Regions from separate parts of the Corallincola platygyrae genome, predicted to be linked through region 3. Evidence: predicted binding sites of a transcription regulator. Region 3 holds the regulator's gene; each other region holds the start of a gene.

What was found. Region 3 encodes FliA, which starts transcription of late flagellar genes. Its sites were predicted from a motif close to CTAAAGNTNNNNNNNNNNNNGCCGATA; they were not measured.
Region 1: the regulator FliA is predicted to act here: its motif matches at 1,904-1,930, upstream of ABEA14_RS14490 (DUF5610 domain-containing protein).
Region 2: the regulator FliA is predicted to act here: its motif matches at 1,712-1,738, upstream of ABEA14_RS12410 (flagellinolysin).
Region 4: the regulator FliA is predicted to act here: its motif matches at 2,129-2,155, upstream of ABEA14_RS12565 (VC2046/SO_2500 family protein).

Annotation. Positions count from the first base shown of each region.
Region 1 covers NZ_BAABLI010000016.1:100,699-104,615, reverse strand. The annotation lists gene ABEA14_RS14495 (cation diffusion facilitator family transporter) at 1-410, opposite strand, end outside; gene ABEA14_RS14490 (DUF5610 domain-containing protein) at 521-1,831, opposite strand; gene ABEA14_RS14485 (cation:proton antiporter domain-containing protein) at 2,118-3,290, shown strand; gene ABEA14_RS14480 (DUF1244 domain-containing protein) at 3,306-3,599, opposite strand; gene ylqF (ribosome biogenesis GTPase YlqF) at 3,614-3,917, opposite strand, start outside.
Region 2 covers NZ_BAABLI010000014.1:253,601-257,517, reverse strand. The annotation lists gene ABEA14_RS12420 (DUF6351 family protein) at 1-1,107, opposite strand, end outside; gene ABEA14_RS12415 (hypothetical protein) at 1,324-1,515, opposite strand; gene ABEA14_RS12410 (flagellinolysin) at 1,780-3,561, shown strand; gene efpL (elongation factor P-like protein EfpL) at 3,575-3,917, opposite strand, start outside.
Region 3 covers NZ_BAABLI010000004.1:376,670-380,586, reverse strand. The annotation lists gene ABEA14_RS02355 (chemotaxis protein CheA) at 1-434, opposite strand, end outside; gene ABEA14_RS02350 (protein phosphatase CheZ) at 449-1,183, opposite strand; gene cheY (chemotaxis response regulator CheY) at 1,205-1,588, opposite strand; gene ABEA14_RS02340 (RNA polymerase sigma factor FliA) at 1,636-2,352, opposite strand; gene ABEA14_RS02335 (MinD/ParA family protein) at 2,357-3,229, opposite strand; gene flhF (flagellar biosynthesis GTPase FlhF) at 3,222-3,917, opposite strand, start outside.
Region 4 covers NZ_BAABLI010000014.1:288,406-292,322, reverse strand. The annotation lists gene ABEA14_RS12575 (hypothetical protein) at 24-209, opposite strand; gene ABEA14_RS12570 (response regulator) at 400-2,031, opposite strand; gene ABEA14_RS12565 (VC2046/SO_2500 family protein) at 2,186-2,695, shown strand; gene adhE (bifunctional acetaldehyde-CoA/alcohol dehydrogenase) at 2,797-3,917, opposite strand, start outside.

The DNA of each region.
Region 1 (3,917 bases), on a different contig from region 3:
CGCATAAATCCACAGCAACTCCAGCACAGTAAGCTGCTGCAAAGGGCATAGATCAATCCAACGCCCATCGCCACACTCTGGCCACCAGTATATAAACTGAAAATCGCATAACCGCCGGCCCCCAAACACATCACTAAGATGGCAGTACCATTGATAGCGGTGGCTAACGGCTCAATGTAAGCGTATCCAAATTGAAAACGTCTATCTTCGTTGCGGGTCAGAAGATAGCTGGTGATCAGACCAAGGCCTGTCATTGCGGTAGAAAAAAGTGAGAAGAGACCATCAAGAAAGATGGCAAACGAACCAGTCCAAAGACCGAAGCTGATACCTAAAACAACCATTGCGATTGTTGCATAAAGCGAGATCCGCAGCGATAGCTGCTCTGTACTGCTTTCATGGCTTAGCGCCATACATCCTCCTATTTGTGGGAATACATTTATTGCGCACTAATTTCACCTTTTTGTCAGGCAAAAAGAAAGCGGCCTAAGCCGCTTCCAAATGGAGTCATTCATCTCTGAATTCAAGCCTGCTCATTGCCTTCAAGCTTGGCAATGGCATCCAGCAGTCGTTGATTGAAAGATTGGAACCTTTCTGCAGCTTGCTCATCTTCAGGACGTAAGAATGGCAGAATTTTCTCAGCTATCTGATCTATCGAATCAGTTGCATCATCTTCCCGCTCATTAAACAGACTTTCACTCTGCTCAATCAGTTCTTTAAACTGTTTGATGTATTCACTCAGCGGCTCCATCACATCATAAAGAGATTCACCGCTGCGGGTGGGGCCTCGGTCTGAAGCTGGCTGGTCCTGAACCTGTTGATACACCTTGGCCACGGCAACAGTTTGAGTTTGTTCAAGGTTCATTGAGAAAGAGGCTATCTGCGAGTCATCAAAACCTAGCTCATTGGCTTTATCAAACGCCGCATCGAAATCTCCCGCAAAAAAGGCATCAGCGACACCCGCGACCTGATTGATAAAATCGGTGATAGCGGCGAGCTCATCTTCACTTAAATCTCCTTCAACAGAGAAGGAGAAGCCAAATGACTGTTCGTTGCTATAGCTCGAAATCAGCGCTTCACCATTGTCATTGGAGGCGTATCCCATACCCAGCGAGCTGGCCTGGAGAGCATCAAAGCTGATAGAGATCTTGTCACCTTCCTGAGTCATCAGCTCTAAAGAGGCACTATTTTCAATGCGATAAGAAGCGGACTGTCCAACCAGCTGTGCACCTGAGAAATCGCCACCAGAGCTATAACTCTGAGTACTGCTGCTTCTGGTTACTTCAACTTGTGGACCAGCTTCCGCTGGCACACCAAACAGCTCTTGTTCAAACTCACCAAGACGGTTTTGAATCATGTCATAGCTCTTGTCTATGCCATTGTTGAGCTCTTCGCTCATCATGCCCATCTCTTCCAGTTCGTCTTTGGCTTCGCCAAATCCCTGCTCAACGCCAGCATAAGCCTGCTGCATCATATCCTGCAGATACTCGTCGCTTTCACCACGCTCTTTGGCCTGCATCACAGCTTTTTCAATGTAGGAGGTGACATTGTTCGCAACCAATTCAAAATCAAATCCACCGGTATCTTCAACATCAGCAGGCTCACTTGCTGAAGTTGAATTGGCCATCGGCAAGTTACGGAAAACGGCATCCGACAGCGAACGCATTGCAACTTGGAATGGCGAGCGAAGGCTAACTGACTCGCCAGGCTGAGACGATACGAGCCCTGGCATGGACTTAGCTCCACCCAAGTTATCTGCAATAGACTGGCCGGGACGATTAGCCTGTCCAGGCTGCGGACGCAGCAGATTGATCATGTCAGGGATTTTATTCATGGTTAACGCCTTCTACGCATGCAAAGGCCTTTCACCCTTGCTTAAACTCTGTACGCAACTGTACACGTAGGTTATCGGAAAGATTTGTACAATCTTTAGCCTTTTTTTGTTATTTGTCTAACTAACTGATGCTAAATGCTTTTATTTCTCGCTGTTGATGCAAAATGAGTAGTGTCTGGGTAAAAAGCATGATTCACATCACCCTATGTTTGCGGGTATGCTCAGTAAATAAGGATGTGGTGAGCAAGGTTCAGGTGTTGCTGCCATAAAAAAGGCGGGGTCAGCCATGCAGATAAGTGCAGATGCCATTGTGATACAGCTATCCATGATTGTGGTCAGCGCCGCGATCATTGGTACGGCATTTCTCTATGCCCGACAGCCTATTATTCTCGCCTATATTTTTGCCGGAATTATGATTGGCCCTTCAGGTTTCGACCTGTTCCCCGATGCCAATAACATTGAACAGATCTCCCACGTCGGCGTTATCCTGCTGCTATTTCTGCTTGGTCTGCACCTGCAACCAAGAAAGCTCCTGTTACTGTTTCAAAAAACCGCGCTGGTAACCTTAGGCACGTCTCTGCTGTTTTTCTCCGCCAGCTTCTTGTTTGCGCTCGGTATGGGCATGGCAATAAAAGAGGCTTTGGTGATAGGCGCAGCCCTGATGTTCTCAAGCACGGTTATTGGACTGAAACTTATCCCCACAACCGCATTGCATCACAAGCACATAGGTGAGGTGATGACCAGCGTGCTGCTGATGCAGGATATTCTCGCGATTATGGTGATCCTGTTTCTCAATGTCGACAGTGGCGAAGGCATGGTGTTCACTTTCGGACTGCTATTAGTGAAATTGGCCGTGATGGCCGTACTGGCATTTGCAGGCGTACGTTTTATCGTATTGCCGTTGTTCCGGCGTTTCGATGTGATCCAAGAGTACACCTTCGTTACAACGCTCGCCTGGTGCTTACTTTGGGCGGAGACAGCTCACCAGATTGGCCTTTCATATGAGATGGGGGCATTTATCGCAGGATTGTCTATTGCGGTAAGTCAGGTGGCGATGGCAATTGCTGAACACCTTAAACCACTGCGAGAGTTTTTCCTTATCCTGTTCTTCTTTGCCATCGGCGCAGAGTTTGATGCCACCATGGCGCCCTTCCTCATGTTATCTGGCTTTTGCTTTGGTGTGGTGCTGGTTGGCCTTAAAGCGCTCAGCTTTAAACATGCGTTTCTGCGCTCAGGTGAATCTTTGCCAATATCACAACAATTGGGCGTGAGACTGGGACAGGCCAGCGAGTTTTCTATGCTGGTAGCATTCTCAGCACTCTCAAGCGGTGTGTTATCACAGCAAGGGGCCACCCTGATTCAGTCGGCCACCATTGCTACTTTTATCTTCTCTACCTACTGGGTTGTGAAACGGTATCCAACACCAATTTCAAGCAAACCCAAGTTGCGTAGAGACTGAACCAGCATTAACGGGTCAGTCTTGACCCTGTTGCAACGCTTCAAACTTAGCGAGTTGTTCCGGCGTAGCCGGTTTTTGGTGCTTCTCTTTCCATTCGCTGTATGGCATCCCATAAACCGCTTCTCTTGCCTGGTCATAGTCCATGCCCACACCACGTGATTCAGCTTCAGCCATCATCCATTTCGACAGGCAGTTGCGGCAAAAGCCAGCTAAATTCATCAGTTCAATATTCTGGACATCTTTTCGACTGTCCAGATGATCAAGTAAACGACGAAGTACCGCCGCTTCAATTTCTGTATTCACGTCCACATTTCTCCCCTGCGTTATCTGCGCCCTTTAAACTTGGCCTTGCGTTGTGCCTTTTTATCAGCCTTTTCAGCCCGAACTCGCTCTACCTCAGCTTCTTCTGCCGTCACCATTTCCGGTGTTTCCATCGTGATCTTACCGACAGTGCCAGCACGCAGTTCATGGAGCAACAGATCGGCGGCTTTATTCATCTCTACCTTGCCACCTGAGCGCAAACATCCCCGGCGGCGACCAATCTCTTCAAGTAGGTCCCAGCCAGTTTGAGGCAGTTGGTCTATACCATAGCGTTTCTGAATCAACGTTGGATAAGCTTCCAATAAA
Region 2 (3,917 bases), on a different contig from region 3:
GGTGTTAACACCGAGTATGGAACGCCTGAGATTCCAGTCACTCCACTTATCTCTATCAAACGAGGTGATAGCAAAATAGTGCTCAATCAGTTCACAATCTAATCCATAAATGGTTTGCGAGATCATGTCTGGGTAACTGTAAAGGGGGAGGGCGGCATCGATGATGCCGGGTTTATTTTGGGCGATCAGGTATTGCGCTAGTCCACCACCAGAGCCTCCTACACCCACTGTATATAATGGATTACCGTAAATGCTGGTGAACTGCCGCTTTACTCTGGTTGCGGTGTCTTCGGCCAGCAACATGTTATAGGTATAACTTGTTCGATTGGCTGTGGATGTGACGACAGCATATCCTTTGGCCAGTTGCGCAGCACGTCGCTCAATAATGCCACGCATACGCAGTTTGCCCTGACGAAAGCCAATCCCCGATCCCCCTTTGAATTGGTAAATCAGGCGCTTATTCCAAAGCTGAGATGAATCACGCTCAGGGGCTGCAGGCCAAACGACTGGCATCGCGATCATGTACAGATAGCGATTTATGCTGCCCGTCTCGACACGGATAATGAAGGGGACATCTTCTCCTCCCAGGTTAACTCTCATTATGTCATTCGAGTCGGGGGCTGACTCAAGTTCGAACGGCTTAAATTCGCCTTCTGTGTTTTGAAAAAAGTATCGAAGGGAGGTCTTTATCAAACAATCTTTACTATACCCGATCACATGATTGTTATTTTCGGGAGGGTACTGTTCGTAGACTGGGACGCCTAAGCCTTGCTGGTTATCAACGAGTGGTTGGCCAAGTTTGGAATCTACTGTCATGCAAAAGAAGGGATGTTGATTGTCACCTGCATAGAGGGGAATGTCAGGGCCCACACCACCCAGAGGAACAGGGAAGGTAAAAGTTTCTTCCGGTCGCGGTGTGTCGCGGATATGTGTGGTTACATTCCGATAGAGTGGGGTGATTCTATCTGATTCCGGGAAGTCGTTTACCTGTCGTAGTTGATATTTGTCTGCGTATGTCAGCCATTGCAAGCCATAAAGTAGTACCAACAAAGCCACGATTAACCAAACAAAACTCTTAAAAGAAAAAGGGAAGTAGCGACCCGCCATAACTTACTCCAGCGAAACAAGCGTCAGTGTAAGTATGGACAAAGCCAGCTTTGTAATGAGTACGGAATAACGAAGGTCTCCTGGCAAGTCAGCCAAAAGGTACGCGTAAACAAGGAGTTGTTGTTTTAAGAAAGATAAGGAATAAAAAAGAGAGAAAAAAGTTAAGCGCGATAAGTAGCGTCTGCCACACCTCTTAAGAGGCAGACGGAGCCTTAACTATAAAATCAGTTGGTTTGTTTTCCTGCTTTGATTGACCAAGTCTTCAACCAAAGAAAGGATTCCGGCAGACAGTACTAAAACTGAGGTGAGAACTGCCAGAGTTTGTGATTCGGTCAACCACATAAATAAAAACCATAATCCAGCTGCAAGAAGGATGGACTTGAGAAAGTTTTTAATACCTTTTTTCATCGCTTTTAGTCTTACTAATTGGTGAGTAGGTGTGGCTATTTTGGTACTTGCTTGCGCTTAAGTAAAACCTGAATCGCCAGTAATCATCAGGCTTGCGAGGACACGCACATTCCAATATCTGTTTGTGATCTAAGTTAGTTTCTATTTTTTAATTGCTAATTCAGTATGAGCTGGATCTTGGTTTGTGACTTTTATCTAAAGGTTGATTATGTGCATGCCGACATAGTGTGAGAGCTGTCACTATTGTAGCCAGAGATCTGCCATTTGATTTCATCTTTACAAACCAACAGCAATGTACTGTTTAGCCAAAACGCGTTGAGCAACGCCAGCCGAGGCTTGAGCGAGTCGTTTGCACGTTTATCTTCTGGGCTGCGCATAAATACTGCTGCTGACGATGCTGCTGGTTTGCAGTTATCAAATCGCATAACTGCAAAGATCGATGGATTTGCTGTTGCTACAAGAAACGTCAATGACGGCGCAGCTATGCTGCGCACCGCAGAAGGAGCTTTGCAGGAAATCACCAACTCAATCCAACGTGTACGAGAATTAAGTATTCAAGCAGCTAACGGTGTATACAGCCGCGAGGACCGTCAGTCGCTGCAAGAGGAAGCGAGTCAGCTTCTCAAGGAAGTTGACCGAATAAACGAAACTACGCGTTTTGGCGACACTAAGTTGTTTGATAATGGTTCGGGTTATCTTTTTGATGTGTCTGAGCGCAATATTTTGCAGGGTCTGAGAAAGAGTTACCTTCAAGAGTCCACCATTATTCTGGGAGATCAGTTAGGTTTGTTTGGTGGAGGGGAACTTTTAACTGTCGACCTTGAGCATGTTGATGGACAGAACGGTACGTTAGCGTTTGTCGAATACCAGAATGTGCCCGGTGATCCTGCGAAAGAGTTACGCCTTGTTGTTGATATGGATGATTTTGGCAATGGTTTTGATAACGGGCTAACCGGCGACAACCTGATTAGATTGGACGAAACAATCTTGCATGAGATGACTCACGGCGTAATGGCAGTGAATATGGACCTGTCCACCAAATCGACGTGGTTTGTTGAGGGTTCTGCTGAAGTTGTACGGGGTGCAGATACACGCCTTGCCAATGACATTGAGAATATCCCGGGAGGGTTAAGCGCGATAAGAGATGAGCTTCTAAATAATTGGCAGGGCAATACTGGACAGCCATCCACGGACCTTGAGGTAGCCGCAGTATATTCCGGTGGCTACGTTGTAATGCGATACATTCACGAGAGAACCAACGGCACTGGCATTGAAACAATGATGCAGTCCTTGAAAGAGGGCGCAACTCTTGATGAAGCCATTGCAGAGACCGGCCGTTGGGCTAGTGAGGCCGGCCTTTTTACTGAACTCGGCGCCGGTAATACATTTAATGACGTCGTTAATGATGAGATGAACATCTATAACGAGGATAACGGGGCTCTCGGTGGTTTTGATGCTGATGGTGGTGACGTTCGCCAAAATACGATGCGCGGTTTAGGCACCGGTAGCAGCTCCGGCTCTGAAGGCTTTTTGGAACGTTTTATCGAAAACGACGATGATTTTGATGGCACCGACTATGATGTCACTAACTTCCATGACCCCCAGTTTAGTTATGTTCGCCTTGAGTCGTACCAGACCGAAATCAATGGTGCCGGCGGCAGAACCGTTTCTTTTCAAGCCGGTGCCGATGCCTTTCAACTGATAGAAGCAACACTGGGAACATTTAGCACAGAAAACCTGGGCCTTGATGAAGTTGATTTAGTCGACAACGCTCAGTTTGCCATTATTGCAGCAGACGACGCGTTGCGAGTCGTCGATAAACAGCGTAGCCTATTTGGAGCCGTAATAAATCGTTTTGAAAGCACGTTGAACAGTATGGCAATCAGTAGGGAGAATCTATCTGACAGTCGTTCTCGACAGCGTGATACTGACTTTGCTTTCGAGACGGCAGAACTTGTTAAGAAGCAGATTCAGGTTCAAGCGAGTACCAGTATGCTTGGACAGGCTAACCAGCAGTGGCAAAGTGTTTTGTCACTGCTCGGATAGATATTTACCTGGTTTAGTCCGCTCGCGACATAAACTTTTTGTCTGCGGTATTAATCCTGATCTTATCGCCGGGGGCAATGTATTCAGGTACCTGAACTATTAGTCCTGTAGCAAACTCAGCTGGCTTAGTACGTGCGCTGGCGGATGCCCCTTTGATTGAGGGTGGTGTATCCGTAATGACCATTTCCACAGATTGTGGAAGTTCCACGCCAACGGCTGAGCCATCGACCATAACCACAAGTAAACCTTCGATAGCCTCGTGGATGAAAAGTAACTCGTCAGTCATGCTCTGTTTATTGAAGTGGTATTGGGAGTAATCTTCGTTATCCATAAAGATCACTTCATCACCTTCTTCA
Region 3 (3,917 bases):
GTTTCTTCAACTGCAGGCTCAGGTTCAGCTGCCGACTCTTCACCTTCCGGCTCGCTGAGGCGATGAAGCTCTTCAAGTAACTCGGGGTCTGCTGGGGTTAACTCCTCACGGGCTTGAACCTGGGCAAACATCTCATTGACACTGTCCAACGCCTGCAGGATCACATCCATCAGCTCTGGCGTTACCTGGCGCTTACCCTGGCGCAAAACGTCAAAAACGTTTTCAGCACCGTGACAAGCATCAACAAGTTCCGCCAATGAAAGGAAACCGGCTCCACCTTTTACGGTGTGGAAACCACGGAAGATGGCGTTCAACAGATCAGCATCTTCTGGGTTGTTTTCCAAATCAACCAACTGCTCTTGCAGCTGTTCAAGAATTTCTGCGGCTTCTACCAGGAAGTCCTGGAGGATGTCCTCATCAACTTCAAACCCCATGGGCGCCTTTCCCCTTAAAATCCGAGACTTGATAGGAGGTCGTCTACGTCATCCTGGTTGGAGACTACGTCCTCTCTTTGTTCCGCATCAACGATAGGTCCTTCGGCAGTGATGGCGGTTTTTTCTTGGCTATCATCGGCCTTCTCAGGTGCTCCGAATACCGTCAACAGATGGATGAGATTGTCTTCCACCTCTCTAACCAATTCGATAACCCGACGAATAACTTGTCCTGTAAGGTCCTGAAAATCCTGGGCCATTAGCACTTCAGTTAACCTTTCTCTTAGCACCTCTGAATCCTTTTCGGCAGAAGTCAGGAAATCATTAAGGCTATGGCACAACTCTTTGAACTGACCCAGTTCAATCTGTCGCTCCATCAATGATTTCCAGGCTGGCATCAGGGTGCCCAGCTCGCTATTTAGACGGTCCGCAATAGGCAGACTTGCGTCAACCGCATCCATGGTGCGATTTGCTGCATCTTCCGTCTTTTCAAGTACATAGTTCAGACGCTGCTGTGCGTCAGGCATGTCTTCGGTTGCGAGTGTTCCTAAACGAGGATCTAATTGAAAATCTTGCAATGCGTCGTGAAGTTGACGTGTCAACTTACCGACTTCAGAAAATAAGTCACTGGAAAAAGCCGGGTGAGAAGAGGCCAGCAACTGCTGTGCTTTGTCTTCTTCGCCGCTTTCTAGATGCGATACCAGTGCACGAGCCTGCTCAAGCGTAAGGCTTGGCAGATTTGAATCAGCCATGAAGCTCCCCTCGTCAGTCTCTTAACCGAGACGCTCAAAGACTTTGTCGAGCTTCTCTTTCAGGGTCGCGGCGGTGAATGGCTTAACAATGTAACCATTTACGCCAGCCTGGGCGGCTGCAACAATCTGCTCTTTCTTCGCTTCTGCTGTCACCATCAGTACAGGCAAACTTTTCAGTTTGTCATCCGCACGAATAGCGCGCAACAGATCGATCCCCTGCATTCCTGGCATGTTCCAATCGGTAACAACAAAATCAAAGTCACCACCTTGCAACATAGGCAGTGCGGTACTGCCATCATCAGCTTCATGAGTATTGTTGAAGCCAAGATCCCGCAACAAATTCTTGATGATACGTCTCATCGTCGAAAAATCATCAACAATGAGAATCTTCATGCTTGTATCCAAGACGCCCTCCAGTGAGCTTTACCGTGGTACGTTATTGACCCTCAGGGTCAGTTAGTCCAATTGTTCAATCTGGCTTTAAGCCGATGCATCGACTGCGAATGGATCTGGCTGACGCGAGACTCGCTCACACCCAGCACTTCCCCGATCTCTCGCAGATTTAGCTCTTCATCATAGTAGAGCGATAACACCAGCGCTTCCCGCTCTGGCAAGCTTTTGATGGCGGTCACTAAGGCTGCTTGGAAGCGCTCAGATTCTATGCCTTCAAAAGGTAGGCTCCGTGCCGAATCTTGATCTCCGCTTATCACATCCTCGGAAACGCCGAGGTCTTCTAAGCCTATGATCTTTCCAGTACTTACTTCATTAAGGATATGATGGTAGTCCTGTACCGTGATATCAAGTTTTTGCGCGATTTCTGTGTCCGTTGCATCACGTCCAAGTTGCTGTTCGAGATCTGCGATCGCTTCTGCGACTTTTCGGCTGTTGCGATGGACAGATCTTGGTGCCCAATCGCCCTTCCTGATTTCGTCCAGCATGGCGCCTCGGATTCGAATACCAGCAAAGGTTTCGAAGCTCGCGCCTTTTGAACCATCATAATTCTTGCTTGCTTCCAGCAGGCCGATCATGCCGGATTGAATGAGGTCATCCAGTTGAACACTGGCGGGCAACCGCCCTTTCAGGTGATGCGCAATTCGCTTGACCAATCCAGCGTGCTGTTCAACGATGGTCTGACGTTGTTCTGCTATATAGGCAGCCGCTTTATTCACGCAACTATTCTTCGATTGTTTCAGGGTTCTGCAGCAGTTGTTCGATAAAGAACTCCAGGTGACCAGTTGGCTGAGACGGTATTGGCCAATTAACAGCCTTGGCCGCTAAAGTTCTGAACGCAATGGACGCTGCAGATTTAGGAAACGCATCTGCAACAACCTGCTGCTTACGAACCGCCTTTCTTACATTTTCATCAAAAGGCACGGTAGCAACCAGCTCCAGCGCCACATCTAAGAATCGGTCGGTTACCCGGGTAAGCTTAGCAAATAATTCTTGCCCTTCTCGCAGAGAGCGCACCATGTTTGCCACGATCTTAAAGCGAAAAACACCATGCTCACGGCTCAATAATTTAATTAATGCGTATGCGTCAGTGATAGAGGTTGGTTCGTCACACACGACAACCATCACATCTTGCGCGGCACGAGCAAAGCTCAGCACCATTTCTGAAATACCTGCCGCGGTATCAACAAGAAGAACGTCGAACTGGGTTCTCAATTCACTGAACGCACGAATCAATCCTGCGTGCTCAGTTTGAGACAGCTCAACCATAGACTGGGTGCCTGACGAAGCGGGCACAATCTTGATGCCCTTAGGGCCTTCGAGCAGGATATCTTCCAGCTCAACTTCACCAGACAAAACGTGAGACAAGTTATGTTCAACACGTAGACCTAACATTACGTCTACGTTCGCTAACCCAAGGTCAGCGTCTAAAACAAGTACACGTTTTCCCTGCTCGGCCATCGCTACAGCCGTATTAATAGATACGTTGGTTTTACCTACGCCACCTTTACCTCCGGTGACAGCGATTACTTTTACCATCTGAGCGCGATTCATTTTTCTTAAACCACTCGCCTGGTCGGAAAACATGTTAGTCATATAATTCTGAATTGATCTCACTGAATGTATCAGTTGTCCAGAGGTAACCTTCCTCTTGGCTGGTACTTTCCATCAGCTCTGTCGCCCTCGTCACAAGATAGCGTGGATCTGCGACCTGAATATCTTCGGGGACTCGTTGTCCGTCAGTAAGATACCCGATAGGTAAGGCGTTTTGAATTGTGACACTCAGAATTTCGCCCAAACTCAAACATTCATCAAGTTTGGTGAAAATGCAACCAGCAAGCGGGATGCGACGGAAATGAGATACCGCTTCCTGAAGAACCTGACGCTGAGATGTAGCGGAAAGCACCAAATAGTTTTTGATTTCATGTTCGCTGCCATCCATTAGCGTTTGCAGCTGTTCAGTCAGACGCGTATCTCGCTGGCCCATGCCTGCGGTATCAATCAGTACTAACGAACGATTGCGAAGCTGATGTAGTGTCTGCGCCAATTCTTCGGCATCTTTAGCCACTTTTACCGGGCAGCCGAGGATCTTGCCATAGGTTGCCAACTGCTCATGAGCACCAATTCGATAGGTATCCGTGGTCACCAAGGCAACCTGGTCAACGCCATATTGCATCGCATAGCGTGCTGCGATCTTTGCAATGGTCGTGGTTTTGCCTACGCCAGTAGGCCCAAGTAGCGCAACCACACCACCCTCGCGCATAATCGCGTCGTTGTTGGTGAT
Region 4 (3,917 bases), on a different contig from region 3:
ATGGTTGGAATGGGGAAGGGTAGTTATTCAGTAGTGTCTGCTTCAGCCGCTATCTTTTTCCGATCTTCCAAGGTGCAGATATTGCCACCTTCGAAATTGTCGCGGTAATAACGAAACTCGACACACTCCTGTTGGTACTGGTCCTCTAAAGCGCCGCGTACCTGAAGGCTCTTGCTGGTGGATATCTTTCTCTGAAGATCCTTACACATTTTCTCTTGTGCGATAACTTCTTCGATGTTTTCACACCCATTCGTTGTCGAACAGCCAGAGAATATCGCCAAGGAAGAAAACGCGAGAAACAAAGACGAAAAAGTTTTGACTGTAAACTGCATAGAAAGTTCAATCTTGATGTTTTTCGTTAGTGTATACGCTTGCAGATACAAATGAGAAACAGAATTTCTATTTTTGCATCATCTTGTTGTAGGTTTGTTTAAGGTCGCTGTATCGAGTTTTGTGCTGCTTGGGTAGTTGTACACCATCGAGCAAGCGGAACACTTCCTTACACTCACTAAGCGTTGCTTGCGGTTTTTTATCATTCCGACATTGTTGCAGCATAGATTGGATCAAGTTTAGCGCAGCACCTGTATTGGTTGGAGCTAAACTCAGTGCCGTTCTAAAGGCTTTCGCAGCCGCTGAATAGTCACCGTTATCGTACGCATTAGAACCATCAAGGTAGCACTGTCTGAACTGCGCAACACGCTCGTGCTGCTCTTCATCTTTCTGAAAATTTTCCAAAGCAGTAGCGGCAAAATTCCCCAATTCCTTTTCGTTATTCATTCGGTTTGCAGTCTGCATCATCTCCTCAAACTCACCAATCCTGCCTAACGTAATCAAACTCTCTCCCAGAAACTCCTTTGGAATACCCTCTACGCCTAAGTCGGAGAATGGCTTGACCGCCTGATAGTAGGATTTCTTTGCCTTAATCAGCTCACCTTTGTTTGCTTCAAGCTTGGCCTGGCATAAACCCTCAAAGGTTGCGAAGTCGAAGTCACCATACAAGTTGTCTTGTTTTGCTCGGTGTAAACAGTTCATCGCTTCGTGATGGAATTTATGTCGTTTAGGGGCTTCTTCTGCGCTCTCTGACGCTTCAAAGGTGTTCCGGACATAGTTAAGTAAGTGCTCTATATCATGATGAAGAGAGCGCTTACTTAACTCATAGATGTTTTGATACGTTTCTTGCGCTAAGGTTTTTTCGCCGACCTCTTTTGCGATAGTGGCAATTTGTTGTTGACGCTCAATTGAGTATGGAGAGATATCCGCTGCGTCTTGCAGTGATTGAAGTGCAAGTGCTGGTTCGGATAGCCCATACAGTGCTTTGGCTTTTAGGTCATGAGCATCCAACAGCTGAGGGTGCACAACAAGAAGCTCTTCAAGAAGCTCTTTTGCTTCTTCAAAACGAGACATGCCGATTAAGCTGCGGGCTAGTGCGACTTTTGCCCACGAGATATCTCTTTCGGCAAGTAGCGACTTCAGGAATTTCTCCGACTCCTCATATTGACCGGTTTTACAAAACAGTTCCGCCAGCAGGTTCTTGCAGTGGGCGCTGTACTTGCCGCCAGTTGTGATGAGTTTGTGGCAGGCTTCGATTGCCCCCTTATCGTCCTGATCGGCCAGCTTGGTGAGAATCGGCTGCATTGCCTGGCGCTTGTGATAGGCGCGCTCGATACGAGAACTAAGTTGGCGCTGAGAGAAGGGCTTCATTATGTAATCATCGGGCTGGTTTTCAATGGCGCCTAACACCATTGCACGACTGTTTTCGCCGGTGACAATAATGAAAATAGCTTCCGTGGTGATCAGGGATTTTGCGCGCAGCTCTTCCAGCAGTTGCCGCCCATTTTTCTTGTTCATACCTAAGTTGTAGTCGACAAGCAGCAAGTCGAAGTCATGATCGTTACATATCTTGACTGCTTGCTCGCCACTCTCACACATATCTATGCTGGTATAACCAATATTGTTCAGCATGCCTTTCAGCATGACCTGAAATGAACGTTGGTCATCAACAACCAGCACGCGTGAATTGTTTAGTTTCAAACTAACTCCCTGAGTTACCGCGTTTTAACTCCTGCGTGAATATAGCATAGCGACATGGTGCAGTAAGGGGCATGGATCACCGCAAAACTAAATTTGATTAAAGATTTTATGGAGCTTGCCGACAACTAGTTAACAAAGTGAAACGGGTAGAATTGTGCAGTCCAATCAGGTCAATTCAACATGGGTAGTAAACGAGCTGGAGCTTGGTCAATCGCTGAATTATGCGATAGCCAGTAGCGATAGTGCTAAGTTTTCCCTTCTGTTGGCAATGCTCTCTGATGACGTAACGGATCAGCCGCAATTCTCGTTTGCTAATACTCAACAAAGAGAAGCCGATGCAACCGATGCTTCGCTGCGGCGTGCACTTCAACTTACTCCCCCCAAACCGCTTTACGCTGATGACGCTATCGACGAAAAACTTGGCTTGTATCATCAGTTACGTAAAGCAGAAGCTTCATTGGCGGATCTAAGGTTAGCTGACGCATTAATGCCACAGCCGCTTGTAGGCAAGTCTGAAAATGATGATGGTATATCTGCTGACATTAAAGCTATCTTGCCGCATTGGAAACAAAACCCAGCAAAGCCTACTGAAAGAACATATCCTGCTGACGAGCCAATGATATCCCTGCTCAATCAGCTGCACTCAAAGCCCGTCGCAGCGTAAACAGTCCCAGCGAAGTTGGCTTATGTACAAGCAGCTTTGTTTTAAAAAATTAATAAAAAAGCCCGCATTAAGCGGGCTTTTTTATTCTTAGCGGCTGCTAATTACTTTTTCTTAGCAGGTGCTTTCTTAGCTTTTTGAGATTTAGCTAAGGCATCAGCACTGTCTTCGCCTTCTTGGTACGGACGGCCGTAGAAAGAATCGATAAGAACTTGCTTCAGTTCGCTGATCAGAGGGTAGCGTGGGTTCGCACCAGTACACTGGTCGTCGAACGCATCAACTGCAAGCTGGTCAACTTTGGCCATGAAGGCTGCTTCATCAACACCAGCGTCTTGGATAGACAGTGGGATGTTCAGCTCAACTTTCAGTTCTTCCAACCAAGTCAGCAGGTTGTTAACTTTCTCTTCGGTGTTCTTACCACCCAGACCCAAGTGGTCAGCCACTTCAGCGTAGCGAGCACGTGCCTTAGGACGGTCGTACTGAGAGAACGCAGTTTGCTTGGTAGGCGTGTTTGTCGCGTTAAAGCGAACAGTGTTAGCCAGAAGCAGGGCGTTTGCCAGACCATGAGGAATGTGGAACTCAGCACCCAGTTTGTGAGCCATTGAGTGACACACACCCAGGAAAGAGTTCGCAAACGCGATACCAGCGATAGTCGCGGCGTTGTGAACCTTCTCACGGGCAACAGCGTCAGCCTTGCCGTTCTTATAAGAGCTAGGCAGGTAGTGCTGAAGCAGCTTAAGTGCTTGCAGAGCCTGACCATCAGAGTATTCGTTAGCCAGTACAGATACATAAGCTTCCATTGCGTGAGTTACAGCGTCATAACCACCGAACGCACACAGAGACTTAGGCATATCCATAACCAGGTTGGCGTCAACAACTGCCATGTTAGGCGTCAGCTCGTAGTCAGCCAGAGGGTACTTCTGACCAGTCTGGTCATCGGTAACAACAGCGAACGGAGTAACTTCTGAACCTGTACCTGAAGTGGTAGTGATACATACCAGCTCAGCTTTGGTACCCATCTTAGGGAACTTGTAGATACGCTTACGGATATCCATAAAGCGCATAGACAGGTCAGCGAAGTCAGTTTCTGGGTGCTCGTACATTACCCACATGATCTTCGCAGCGTCCATTGGAGAACCACCGCCCACAGCCAGAATTACGTCAGGCTGGTAAGTGCGACAAACGTCAGCACCTTTGTTTACAACGCTCAGTGTAGGATCCGCTT